DNA from 2 places in the Rhizobium sp. P1_C7 genome. Region 2 is predicted to be linked to the other one. Evidence: predicted binding sites of a transcription regulator. Region 2 holds the regulator's gene; the other holds the start of a gene.

Region 1 (6,797 bases), on a different contig from region 2:
GCTCCGGGGCCGTCAATGGATCATGGGCGATCTCTACACGATTGCCGATATCGCCACCTTCCCCTGGATCCGCGGCGCAGACATTTTCTATGGCGGCAGGGAGGTATTGGATTACGCGAAATTCCCCGCTGTCATGGATTGGCTGGGGCGTTGCATCGCGCGGCCGGCCAGCGAAACGGGGCTGAACATGCCCCCGCGTCCAGCCTGATCGCGGGCAAGTCAAGGAAAGCCGCCTTGTCGAGGCTGGCATTCTGCTCGAAGCGCCTTATTGGCGGTGTGCGAAAGCGCCGCCAACATTGTTCTTGAGGCGCGGAAAAACGAACATGCCAAGAATGCTGCCCCAATAGCCGTCCTCGTAGCCGCTGGACGCGCCCATGCAGAAAAGCGGCTGACGGTAGCCATTCGGCATTGTGATCGTCGTCGAAAAACAGAAAGAAGCCGACCGCGTCGCCGCCTGCTCGAAGATCTCCAGGATTCGATTGTGATCGCTCGGGTCATAGCAGCGCATGAGGCTGAGAAGGCCACACTCCGACGTCGACAATCCGTGAAGCGTGGCGCTGCGCTCCTTCAGACTGATCACGCCGCTGGACAAATCCCCGACCCAGGTTTCAGCGACGGAGAATTCAGCGAGCATCTCAGGGTCGTTGTCGTTGAGTTCCAGCGATCCCGTAATGAGCGGTGCGTTAGCAGTGGTCTTGGCGATCTTAAACAAGTTTTTCCCCATTTTGGGGGCAGCGTTCCCCAGCTGCGCTCCCGACAATATGGACAGGTCTATGCCACCCGTGCGTCATGCTCGGGGGAGTTGGAAAAAGATATATGGACGACCGGTCCCTATTTGATGGCACCGCGTCCAGTTCTTCCGGAAAAAATATACAACTTATAATTTATGTATTGAAAATCTAGTCCCGAGTTTAACGTCGGCACCGTGTGATAGAGATCGCCTTGGCACACAGGAACTCTCGCTGTCTAACCAAGCGGCAAACGCAGCGCGGATTTATAGGATTTTTTTCGCAAACGGCAATGGCTTTTTGCACGCCCACGTTTTGTCTGTGCAATGCGCCACTTGGACAAAAACGCGCCGGTTTTCGAAAAAAACGCTAAACAACCAAAAAATGATGGACTGAAAACGATTACAACAGCGGGCATATCCGACAATCCTCACAAATCGATGCGAGTTCGAAGAAATCCAGCGTTGAATAAAAGCGCGCCATCGCAAGCCTGGCGCAAGCTTGGTGCCCAGGTGGACCGTTCCGCTCTGTCTGATAAAACGTTTTACCTGCAAACGGCGGTAAATTGGTTGATGCGCGAACGAATCGAAAAATGAAAAGGGCGGCCCGAAGACCGCCCCTTCCTGAACTGAACCTGTCAGATGCGAGACCTTAGTCTCACATCATGTCCATGCCGCCCATGCCGCCCATGCCGCCAGGCATGCCGCCAGGAGCATCCTTCTTCGGCAGTTCGGCGATCATGGCTTCGGTGGTGATCAGCAGCGATGCAACAGAAGCAGCGTTCTGCAGAGCCGTGCGAACAACCTTGAGCGGGTCGACGATGCCCATGACGATCATGTCGCCATACTCGGACGTCTGTGCGTTGTAGCCGTAGTTGTCCTGGTCCTTGTCGAGCACCTTGCCGACAACGATCGAAGCTTCGTCACCAGCGTTTTCAGCGATCTGGCGAACCAGCGACTGCAGAGCGCGGCGAACGATGTTGATGCCGGCTTCCTGGTCGTCGTTTACACCCTTGGCGGTGATCTTCGTCGAAGAGCGCAGAAGAGCGATACCGCCGCCGGGGACGATGCCTTCCTGAACAGCAGCGCGCGTCGCGTTGAGGGCGTCGTCGATGCGGTCCTTCTTTTCCTTGACTTCGACTTCCGTGGAGCCGCCGACGCGGATGACGGCAACGCCGCCAGCGAGCTTGGCAAGGCGTTCCTGCAGCTTTTCGCGGTCATAGTCCGAAGAGGTCTCTTCGATCTGAGCCTTGATCTGTGCAACGCGGCCTTCGATGTCGGACTTGGCGCCAGCGCCGTCGACGATCGTGGTGTTTTCCTTGGAGATCGAAACCTTCTTCGAACGGCCGAGCATGTCGAGCGTTACGGATTCGAGCTTGATGCCGAGGTCTTCGGAGATGACCGTACCGCCGGTCAGGATTGCAATGTCTTCGAGCATGGCCTTGCGGCGGTCGCCGAAGCCAGGAGCCTTGACAGCAGCAATCTTCAGGCCGCCGCGCAGCTTGTTGACAACGAGGGTCGCGAGAGCTTCGCCTTCGACGTCTTCAGCGATGATGAGGAGCGGCTTGCCGGTCTGGACGACGGCTTCGAGAACCGGGAGCATCGACTGCAGGTTCGAGAGCTTCTTCTCGTGAAGGAGAATGAAGACGTCTTCGAGGTCTGCGATCATCTTTTCCGGGTTGGTCACGAAGTACGGGCTGAGGTAGCCGCGGTCGAACTGCATGCCTTCGACGACTTCGAGTTCGGTTTCGGCGGTCTTGGCTTCCTCAACCGTGATGACGCCTTCGTTGCCGACCCTCTGCATGGCTTCAGCAATGTCGAGACCGACCTGCTTGTCGCCGTTTGCGGAGATCGTGCCGACCTGTGCGACTTCTTCCGAGGTGGAGATCTTCTTGGCCTTGGCCTGGAGATCCTTCACGACGTCGGCAACAGCGAGGTCGATACCGCGCTTCAGGTCCATCGGGTTCATGCCGGCTGCAACAGCCTTGTTGCCTTCGCGAACGATCGCCTGGGCAAGAACGGTTGCGGTCGTGGTGCCGTCGCCGGCGATGTCGTTGGTCTTCGAAGCGACTTCGCGGACCATCTGGGCGCCCATGTTTTCGAACTTGTCTTCAAGTTCGATTTCCTTGGCGACCGAAACGCCGTCCTTGGTGATGCGCGGAGCGCCGAAGGACTTGTCGATGATGACGTTGCGACCCTTCGGGCCGAGCGTTACCTTCACTGCGTCAGCGAGAATGTCGACGCCACGCAGCATCTTTTCGCGCGCGGTGCGGCCAAACTTGATTTCTTTAGCTGCCATGATTGAAACTCCTGAATTCGAGTTGTCCGGGTTTTAGACCCGTCGGCTATGTCGGAAAGGCGGTCAGCTTATTAGCCGATGATACCCATGATGTCGGCTTCCTTCATGATCAGAAGGTCTTCGCCGTCGATCTTGACTTCGGTGCCGGACCACTTGCCGAACAGAACGCGGTCGCCAGCCTTGACGTCGAGAGCGACGACCTTGCCGGACTCATCGCGGGCGCCGGAACCGACGGCGACGATTTCGCCTTCCTGCGGCTTTTCCTTAGCGGTGTCGGGAATGATGATGCCGCCCTTGGTCTTGGCTTCGGACTCAACGCGGCGAACAACGACGCGATCGTGAAGGGGGCGGAAGTTGGTGCTTGCCATTGTCTAATCCCTCGATCAAATGACACTCGCGGGCCGAAACGGCCCGCACGGATGGATGTTAGCACTCGACTGTTGTGAGTGCTAGCGGCCTGCATTTAGGGATGGCACGGAGGGGAGTCAAGGATAACGTTGCAATTTTCAATAGGGCGGCTGTGCAACTTTTTGATGGCAAAAAGCCCGATCCCGCGAATAATCATCTAGGTTTTCAGATAGTCTCGGACAAACAATCGCTTATCGGCGGCTCCGCCGCATTAACCCTGTGACGGAAATCCTGCGACGCAGCCGAGCTGCCCGTCTCCTTGCCATCGCATTGGGCCAGCAAGTTGGGATTGTCGCATAACCATGCCAATGATATCGAACAGCGCGGCGCCGAGAAAACACGATCGCGCCGACGGCCGGGCGAGGGGCAAAAGACCGTGAATGAAATAACCCCGGCCGATGACGTGGTCGCGGCTCCGTCGCTTCAGGAGGCAACGCGCGTTTGGGCAAAGATGGGCTGTCTGAGCTTCGGCGGGCCTGCGGGCCAGATTGCGCTGATGCACAAGGTCATCGTCGAGGAAAAGCGCTGGATCTCGGAAGAGCGGTTCCTGCACGCATTGAGCTACTGCATGCTGCTGCCGGGACCGGAGGCGCAGCAGTTGGCAACCTACATCGGCTGGCTCATGCACGGTATCCGCGGCGGGTTGCTGGCCGGGCTGCTCTTCGTCCTGCCAGGCTTCGCCGTCATATTGGTGCTATCGGGCCTCTACGCGTATTTTCAGGACGCGGCCTGGCTCTCGGCCCTCTTCTTCGGGCTCAAGGCCGCGGTTCTCGCCATTGTCATCGAGGCGCTGCTGAGGCTGGGACGCCGGGCGCTGAAGAGCCGCTTTCACTACTACATCGCAGCTGTCTCGTTCTTGGCGCTGTTCCTCCTGAACCTGCCGTTTCCGCTCGTCGTGATCCTGGCGGGCGCTGCCGGCTTTGCGATGATGCGATATGAGCAAAGGAACGACCCGCCGGCGGACGTGGCAAGGCGCCCCTATTTTCCGCCGCTGACGACGCATTCCATCGCCAGGCCCCTCCTCGTCCTCGTGTTCTGGATACTTGTCTGGCAGTCGCCTCTGCTTCTTGTGCGCAGTCTGGATGGGCCGGCAGACCTGATTGCCGAGACGCTGACCGGCGAGACGAACGTTTTCGGTGCGGTCTTCGTCTTCTTTTCCAACATGGCGGTCATCACCTTCGGTGGCGCTTATGCCGTTCTGTCCTACGTCGCGCAGGTCGCTGTCGGACAATACGCCTGGCTGAAGCCCAGCGAGATGCTGGATGGTCTGGCGCTTGCCGAGACGACGCCGGGCCCGCTGGTGCTGGTGCTCTGCTTCGTGGGCTTCCTTGCCGGGTTCCGCAACACGATCGCCATGGCGCCGCTGGCGGGCGGTCTGCTTGGCGCATCGCTTGCGGCGTGGGCGACGTTCGTTCCGAGCTTCATCTGGATCTTCGCCGGCGCCCCGTTCATCGAGAAGCTGCGCGATAATGGGACGCTTTCGGCAGCCATGTCTGCGATTATGGCCGCCGTCGTCGGCGTCATTCTCAACCTGGCACTCTGGTTCGGTCTGCACGTGCTCTTTGCCGAGGTGGGACGTATTGCGTTGCTGACGCGAGGGGCGGGACTGCCGCTGGTCAGCCTCGCCTGCCCGGAATGGCGAACACTGGATGTCGCCGCGCTAGGACTTTTTCTTGTCGCCTCTGTGCTGCTCTTCCGTTTCAAGCTCGGGATGGTGAAGATCCTCGCGGTTTGCGCGCTGACCGGCCTGCTGGTGAAGGCCAGCGAGATATTTCTGTAACGCCTGTCCGGCGGACTTTTTTGCAGCCGCCAACCGCAAAATGCCTTGCCATCGCGCCATGCCTTTGCCATGTCAGCCGTCACTCTACGCAAATCGGGAAATCGGAATGGCCAAGCGGATCGAGAACCTTGCGGAAATCACCAGCCGGTACGACGCGGTGTTCTGCGATGTATGGGGTGTCCTGCACAATGGCATCGACCCCTTCCCGAAAGCCGCTGCGGCGCTCGAGGCCGCCCGCGGCGAGGGCCTGACGGTTGTCCTCATCACCAATTCTCCGCGCATTGCGCCGCAGGTGGTGACACAGCTTCAGCAGATCGGAATCCAGGACGGTGCCTATGACCGGATCGTGACGTCGGGCGACGTGACCCGCCGCCTGATTGCGGACGGCCCCAGGAAGGTCTTTCTGCTCGGCCCGGAGCGCGATGTGGCCCTTATCGAAGGCCTCGGCGTGGAACGCGTCGACGCCAGGGAAGCCGATAGCGTCGTCTGCACCGGCTTCTTCGACGACGAGACGGAAACCCCGGAAAACTACACCGAGATGCTGACGGATTTTCGGGCGCGCAATGTGCCGATGATCTGCGCAAATCCCGATCTCGTTGTCGAGCGCGGCCACCGCATCATTCCCTGCGCAGGCGCCATGGCGGCCTACTACACGCAGCTTGGCGGCGAGACCCGCATTGCCGGCAAGCCGCACACGCCGATCTATGAGGCGGTTCTCTCCGTTGCCCGACAAGTGCATGGCGATTTTCCGCTGGAGCGCGTTCTGGCGATCGGTGACGGCATGCCGACTGACGTGCGCGGCGCTCTCGATTACGGCCTTGATCTCCTCTATATCAGCGGCGGCATCCATGCAAAGGAGTACACGTTGAATGGGGAGGCCGACGAGGCGATCCTCACAGCCTACCTGGAGCGCGAAAGAGCGACGCCGAAGTGGTGGATGCCCCGCCTGATATAAGAGCCCATGCATAAGAAAAGCCAGCCGATGACCGTCTTTCACCGTAACGAAACCCGCGACCCATTGCCCGCCCATCTGAGTGGCGGCGTCATCGCCATCGGCAATTTCGACGGCGTCCATCGCGGCCACCAATCGGTGCTGGACAGAGCCCTGTATATTGCCAAAGAGCGCGGTGTCCCGGCGCTCGTGCTGACGTTCGAGCCGCATCCGCGCACCGTCTTCCGACCGGAAAACCCTGTCTTCCGCATCACACCCGCTCGGCTGCGCGCGCGCATTCTTGAGGCCATGGGGTTCAATGCTGTCATCGAGTACCCCTTCGACCTCGCGTTCTCCCAGCGTTCCGCCGAAGACTTTATCCATTCGATCCTCACGGATTGGCTGGGTGCGTCGGAAGTCGTCACCGGCGTTGATTTCCACTTCGGCCGCGGACGCGAGGGCGGTCCCGCGTTCCTAATGGATGCCGGCAGCAGATACGGCTTCGGCGTGACGCTGATCGATGCGTTTCGCGACGAGAACGCCGACGTCGTGTCATCTAGTCGCATCCGCGAACGGCTGAAGGACGGAGATGTCAGCGAGGCCGCTGCCATGCTCGGCTATCACTATACCGTCGAGGCTGAGGTGATCGACG
Region 2 (6,797 bases):
TCTCGGCGCCCGGGCGGGCGTGGTTTGACACCTCGTAAGCCGGCATTCCCTCGCTGGCGGTGATCTCCTGTGTCGCCTCGTAGAGCAGCGCCGACTGATCGTCATCGGGGACGATCAGCTTGCCCGCCTTGTGCAGACCGAAGAAGGGCGTGCCCTCCTCGATCGTGAGCTGGTAGAGCGACAGGTGATCGACGGCGTAGGAGATCGCTTCCCTAAGCTCGCGCTCCCATTCCTCCACCGTCTGGTTCGGGCGGGCATAGATCAGGTCGAAAGACATGCGCGGGAAGATGTCGCGCGCCAGCTTGATCGCCTTCAGCGCATCGGCAACATCGTGCAGCCGTCCGAGAAACTTCAGGTCGCGATCGTTCAGCGCCTGCACACCGAGCGATACACGGTTGACGCCGGCGGCCCGATAGCCGCGGAAACGCTCCGCCTCGACGCTGGAAGGGTTCGCCTCCATGGTGATCTCGATGCCGTCGGGCATGTGCCACTCTTTGGCAATGCCGTCGAGGATGGCGGAAACGGTAGACGGGTGCATCAGCGATGGCGTCCCACCGCCAAGAAAGACGCTGGTCACCGTTTTCGGTCCGCTCAGTTGCCGCATGCTCGCCATCTCCTTCAGGAAGGCGGCGGTGAAGCGCTCCTGGTCGACAGGCTTGTGGCGGACATGGCTGTTGAAGTCGCAGTAAGGGCATTTGGCCGCGCAGAACGGCCAATGCACGTAAACGCCGAAGCCGGGCTCCCCGGTGTCGGGCAGAAGTAGGGCATCGCGCGTCAGGTTGGGCTGTTCCAAAGTGTCACCGATCGATCTTAAGCGTCCAGGCAGGTTTCGACAAAGAGTTTGAAGGCGCGTGCACGGTGCGAAAGCGCTTTCGGCTTGCCGATGTTCCAGCCGTGCTTCTCCTCGCCGCTCATCTCGCCGAAGGTGATGTCATAACCTTCGGGCTGAAAAACCGGATCGTATCCGAACCCTTGTGTGCCGCGCGGCGGCCAGACGACGGTGCCTTCGACCTCGCCGCGGAAGAGCGCGATATGCCCGTCCGGCCACGCAAGGCACAGCACGCTGATGAAGCGTGCGCTCCGCTGTTCCGGCTTGGTGGCACCTGCATCCTGCAATGCCTTCTCTACCTTCTCCATCGCCATTGCGAAATCGCGTGTGCCATCCGCGGTTTCCGCCCAGTTGGCGGTGTAGACACCAGGATCGCCACCCAGCGCATCGACCACGAGCCCGGAATCGTCGGAGAGCGCCGGCATGCCGGAGGCATTGGCCGAAGCGATCGCCTTGATCGTCGCGTTTTCCTCGAAGGTGGTCCCCGTCTCGTCCGGCTCGATGAAATTCAGATCGGCCGCGGACCTGGCGGTAAAACCGAAGGGGCCGATCAGATCCTGGATTTCCTTGATCTTGCCGGCGTTGTGGCTGGCGACGACGATGGTCTTGGTCTCAAGCTTGCGCATTGGGTGTCCTATTCAATGCCCCAGATTCTAGCTTCTGCACATTCCAGGCTGTTGCCTGCCGGATCGCGAAAATAGATCGACCGGCCACCCTGGGGCCAGCTTACCTCGGATTCGATCTCGATGTTTGCTGCCTTGAGTTGCCGGGCAATCACGTCGAGGTTCTCAGACGAGACACGGAAGCAGGCATGGCCCGCGCCCATCGTTCCGTGCGGAGGAACCTGCAGCGCCTGCGCCTCAGGTGGCTTGGTGGTTTCCCGGGGATTGAAGATCAGCAGCACACCCGGCCCGCAGCGGAAGAAAACATGCCTGTTCGCCGCCCGCGTGATCTTGGCAAGTCCGAGAATGCCTTCATAGAAAGCCTCGGCCTTGTCGAGATCGTCCGCATAGAGCGCCGTCTCCAGAATGCCTTCCAGCATGTCGTTCATTAGCCGATGGCCTGCTTCTGCATCCCGACTAGTTCAGCAATACCGGTCTTGGCAAGTCCCATCAGGGAGGCGAATTCCTCATCGGTGAAAGGCGTGCCTTCCGCCGTGCCCTGGATTTCGACGATGCCGCCGCCGCCCGTGATGACGAAGTTGGCGTCCGTTTCGGCGGAGGAATCCTCGATATAGTCGAGGTCGATCACCGGCTGGCTGGCGAAGATGCCGCAGGAGATAGCCGCAACGTGATCCTTCAGAACGCGCTCGACCTTGATCATGTTGCGGCTTTCCATCCACTTCAGGCAATCGTAGAGCGCGATCCAGGCACCGGTAATTGACGCCGTGCGGGTCCCGCCGTCAGCCTGGATGACGTCGCAGTCCAGCGTAATCTGGCGCTCGCCGAGTTCCTTGAGGTCGACAACGGCGCGGAGCGACCGGCCGATCAGCCGCTGGATCTCCTGCGTGCGGCCGCCCTGCTTGCCGGCGGCGGCCTCGCGCTTCATGCGCTCGCCGGTGGCGCGCGGCAGCATGCCGTATTCGGCGGTGACCCAGCCCTTACCGGTGTTGCGCAGCCACGGCGGGGTCTTTTCTTCAAGGCTTGCCGTGCACAGCACATGCGTATCTCCGAACTTCACCAGGCAGGAGCCTTCGGCATGCTTGGAAAAATTGCGCTCGAAGGAAACCTTGCGCATCTGGTCGGTTTTTCTGCCTGAAGGCCGCATTCTATTCTCCTGAGGCATAGTGCTGAAAACGGGAAACCTGTCCGGTCAACATCATGCGTGCTTTATGTTGTTGACCGCTTCTACGATTGGCAGCGTTCATTTGCAATTTCCCTTTTGCCACGGCGGGGAGAATGGCTATATTTTGGGGGATCATCATCAGCACAGGTGCGCAAGACTTAATGGAATTCAGGTCGACGTCGATTTCGGATGCCGTGGCTGCGCTGGATGAACGCTCGAAGGAAATCTTTCGCCGCATCGTTGAAGGCTATCTTGAGACCGGCGAACCGCTCGGTTCCCGCAATTTGTCGCGCATTCTTCCCATGTCGCTGTCCCCGGCGTCCGTACGCAACGTCATGAGCGATCTGGAGGAGCTCGGTCTCATCTATTCGCCCCATGTCAGCGCCGGTCGGCTGCCGACGCAGATTGGTCTGCGCTTCTTCGTGGACGCGTTCATGCAGGTCGGCGATCTTTCGGCCGAGGACCGCGCAAATATCGATCGTCAGGTGCGCGCCGAAAGCCGCGACAATCCGATGGAATTGATGATGAACGAGGCAAGCCGGATGCTGTCGGGCATTTCGCGCGGTGCCGGGCTCGTCATTACTGCCAAGAGCGACCCTGTGCTGAAGCATGTCGAGTTCATCCGCCTGGAGCCGACCAAGGCGCTGGCCGTCCTCGTCGGCGATCACGATCAGGTCGAGAACCGCATCATCGAACTGCCGGCCGGCGTCACATCCTCGCAGCTGACGGAGGCCGCGAATTTTCTCAACGCTCACATGAGCGGCCAGACCCTGCCGGAACTGCGCAACCAGCTCGGTCGCCTGAAGGAAAACGTTCGCCACGAGCTCGATGCGCTGTCGCGGGATCTTGTCGAGCGCGGTATCGCAGTCTGGTCCGGGAGCGCCGACGAAGGCAAGCCGGCGCAGCTCATCATCCGCGGTCGCGCCAATCTGCTCGAGGGGCTTGCCGGCGCGGACGATCTTGATCGCCTGCGCATGCTGTTTGACGATCTGGAGAAGAAGGACAGTCTGATCGAGCTCTTGAACCTGGCCGAAAGCGGCCCCGGCGTGCGCATCTTCATCGGTTCGGAAAACAAGCTCTTCTCACTGTCCGGCTCCTCGCTGATCGTGGCGCCTTACCGCGACGAAGACGACCGTATCGTCGGCGCCGTCGGCGTCATCGGGCCGACGCGCCTTAACTACTCGCGCATCGTACCTATGGTTGACTACACGGCGCAGCTGATGTCGAGGCTATCCCGTCCCGCAAAGTAATGCCGCCGAGCGCCACTCCTGTAGCAGACGCTACTCCGGCAGCAGGTCGCCGGAGCCGCCCGTCTCCACAGGCATGTCCTTGTATTTCGGCAGGCCGTCCTTCATGCGGAGCACCGTCTCTGCATAATTGACGTGCAACGACGGCTTATAGCGAAAACTCGGAATGATGGCAGCATAGACATCCGTGACGCCCCACTGGTGATGCTCGGTATAGAGGTGCCCGCCGCAGAGCTCGCAGAATTTGCGGACGCTCGTATCCGACTTCTGGTAGCCCTCGACGTGCTCCCCGCCCTTGGTGACGCGCACGCTTTGCGGAGGCCACCGGGTAAAGGCGTTGACCGGGCCGGCCGACCAGCGTCGGCAGGAATCGCAATGACAATAGCCCATCGCGACCGGCTCGCCCGTTACGATGATTTCAACGGCGCCGCAAAAGCACTTTCCAGCATAGCTAGTCTGGTCGGCCATTGTGGTGTCTCCCTGAGCTGTTCGGGATCAATTCGCCACATATTAGGAGACTCGAAAGTAGAGGGCTTTGTCGTGACGAAGTCAAGCTGCAGTCGTTGTGCTGCGGCGTCAGGCGTTTGGCCGATACCCGCAATTCATAGCTTCTTCGTAACGCAGACTTGATTTTTGGCGGTCAAAGTTCGATATCGGGCACATCCAAAAGACACCAATCACCGGAGAACGTCATGACCGACGAGACGACGAAGAACGGACCTGACGCAGCCGCGGCTGAAGCCGCAGTGGACGCCGCTGCAGAGGTCGAGAACGAAGCAGCAGCCGAAGCCGCGCAGCAGCCCAATCCGCTGGAGTTGCTGAAGGCAGAAAACGGCGAGCTGCGCGATCGTTATCTGCGCCTTGCAGCCGACATGGACAATCTGCGCCGCCGTACCGAGCGCGAAGTCAAGGACGCCAAGTCTTATTCGGTCGCAGGCTTTGCCCGTGACATGCTTGCCGTTTCGGATAATCTGCGCCGCGCCATCGATGCCATTCCCGATGAAGTGCGCGCGTCCGCGGATGCGGGCCTTGCCACGTTGATCGAGGGCGTTGAGATGACCGAGCGCTCGATGCTGTCCGCTCTCGAGCGCCACGGCGTTCGCAAGCTGGAGCCGGTCGGCCAGAAGTTCGATCCTAACTTCCATCAGGCGATGTTCGAGGTTCCGAACCCTGACGTGCCGAACAATACGGTCGTCCAGGTCGTGCAGGCGGGCTTCACCATCGGTGAGCGGGTTCTGCGCCCTGCCATGGTCGGCGTCGCCAAGGGCGGCCCGAAGATCGTCGAAACCGAAACCAATTCGTTTTTCGACCAGAAGGACGCCTGATTTCTCAGGCGTCTTCGGAGACGTTGTAAGCAATTCCAGGAAAAGTGCGCAGCGGTTTTGCGTCCGGAAGTGCGTAAAAGCATAGACCAGATCATATCAGGCCCAGGCCGATATGATCTGTTCAGATGCGGGCGAAGCGCTCGATCAGCAGATCGAAGAAGCCGTCCGCATCGACGTCGCGCATGACCTTCGCATTGCGCTTGCGATCAGTCACATGCCACCAGTCAACGACGGTCATGCCGACCGTGAGTTCAGACTTCACCTCGATCTCGACATTGCAGTCCCGACCCTTGAAGAGTTCGGGTTTTAGCAGATAGGCAACGACCGTAGGATCGTGCAGCGGACCGCCGTCCGACCCGTATTTCTCGATATCGAAGCGTTCGAAGAACTCCAGCATCTCCACCATCGCACCGGCCGGGCGCGTGCCAAGGACTGCCATGCGCTTGACGCGGTCCTTGCGAGTCAGAAGCTTGTGCGTGACGTCGAGCGGCATCATCACGATCGGCACGCCTGAGCGGAAAACGATGTCAGCTGCCTCGGGATCGACATAGATGTTGAATTCTGCCGCCGGCGTGATGTTGCCGCCTTCGAAGAAGCCGCCACCCATCATCACCAGTTCGCGGATGCGGGCGATGATGTCAGGCGCCTTGCGGAAGGCCATGCCGATATTTGTCAGCGGTCCGAGCGTGCAGAGCGTCACGGTGCCTTCCGGTTCGCTGCGCAGCGTCTCGATGATGAAATCGACGGAGTGCTGCGGCTGAAGCGGCATGGTCGGCTCGTCCAGGACTGGGCCGTCGAGGCCGGTCTTGCCGTGCACGTGTTCCGCCGTTACCAGCTTGCGGGCGATCGGCTTGTCGGCGCCCGCAAAGACCTTGGCATCCGTCTTGCCGCAGAGTTCGCAGACGATGCGGGCATTTCGGCTGGTGTAGGGGAGAGGCACGTTGCCAGCGACGGTAGTGATGCCGAGCACCTCCAGTTCTTCCGGACTGCCGAATGCCAGCATGATTGCGGCTGCGTCGTCCTGACCTGGATCGGTGTCGATAATAATCTTTCTCGGGTCTGCCATTCCGCTCGTTCCATCCTCGTGGTGCGCGACATCGTGGCATGCACCGTTTTGTTCATGATCCCGTCGCAAATCGGCACAGCCGGCTCGGGCACGTTTTGATGCGAGGCCACGCCCTTTGTCAAGGCAGGCGGTGTGGGGCGATCGAAGCCGTGCGCCTTGCGCAGGGCTCTCGCAATTCCCATATTATGATCAACCGGGTGCTGCAATTCAGGTCCGGCAAGGTCGCTTGTATCGAGGACTTGAAAAACGATGAGCCGCATTACGCCTTTCGCCAGCCCGCTTCTTCTGGGCTTCGACGCCATGGAGAAGACCCTGGAGCGGATCTCCAAGGCGAGCGACGGATATCCCCCCTATAATATCGAACGCATTGCTGCCGACAGCCTCTCGGGTGATCCTGAACGGTTACGCATCACGCTGGCGGTCGCCGGTTTCGGCGAAGACGAACTCGACGTCTCGATCGAAGAGAACCAGCTGGTCATTCGTGGCCGGCAGGTCGATCAGGGGGACCGTGAGTATCTCTATCGCGGGATCGCCGCACGGCAGTT

The links. Region 2 encodes HrcA, which represses chaperone genes, less so after heat shock. Its sites were predicted from a motif close to GTTAGCACTCNCNNNNNGNGAGTGCTAAC; they were not measured.
Region 1: groES (co-chaperone GroES) is a predicted target of HrcA. The motif match lies at 3,452-3,480, and genes of this name have one in related genera.

The regions. Positions count from the first base shown of each region.
Region 1 is NZ_JBFUAL010000004.1:159,315-166,111, forward strand. Features, by position in the region: gene AC1D2R_RS07615 (glutathione binding-like protein) at 1-208, shown strand, start outside; gene AC1D2R_RS07620 (hypothetical protein) at 266-712, opposite strand; gene AC1D2R_RS07625 (hypothetical protein) at 1,055-1,324, shown strand; gene groL (chaperonin GroEL) at 1,386-3,026, opposite strand; gene groES (co-chaperone GroES) at 3,098-3,394, opposite strand; gene chrA (chromate efflux transporter) at 3,811-5,214, shown strand; gene AC1D2R_RS07645 (TIGR01459 family HAD-type hydrolase) at 5,321-6,169, shown strand; gene AC1D2R_RS07650 (bifunctional riboflavin kinase/FAD synthetase) at 6,197-6,797, shown strand, end outside.
Region 2 is NZ_JBFUAL010000001.1:316,816-323,612, forward strand. Features, by position in the region: gene hemW (radical SAM family heme chaperone HemW) at 1-793, opposite strand, end outside; gene rdgB (RdgB/HAM1 family non-canonical purine NTP pyrophosphatase) at 811-1,455, opposite strand; gene AC1D2R_RS01600 (VOC family protein) at 1,464-1,880, opposite strand; gene rph (ribonuclease PH) at 1,880-2,596, opposite strand; gene hrcA (heat-inducible transcriptional repressor HrcA) at 2,776-3,864, shown strand; gene AC1D2R_RS01615 (GFA family protein) at 3,895-4,329, opposite strand; gene grpE (nucleotide exchange factor GrpE) at 4,554-5,186, shown strand; gene AC1D2R_RS01625 (nucleoside hydrolase) at 5,308-6,252, opposite strand; gene AC1D2R_RS01630 (Hsp20 family protein) at 6,502-6,797, shown strand, end outside.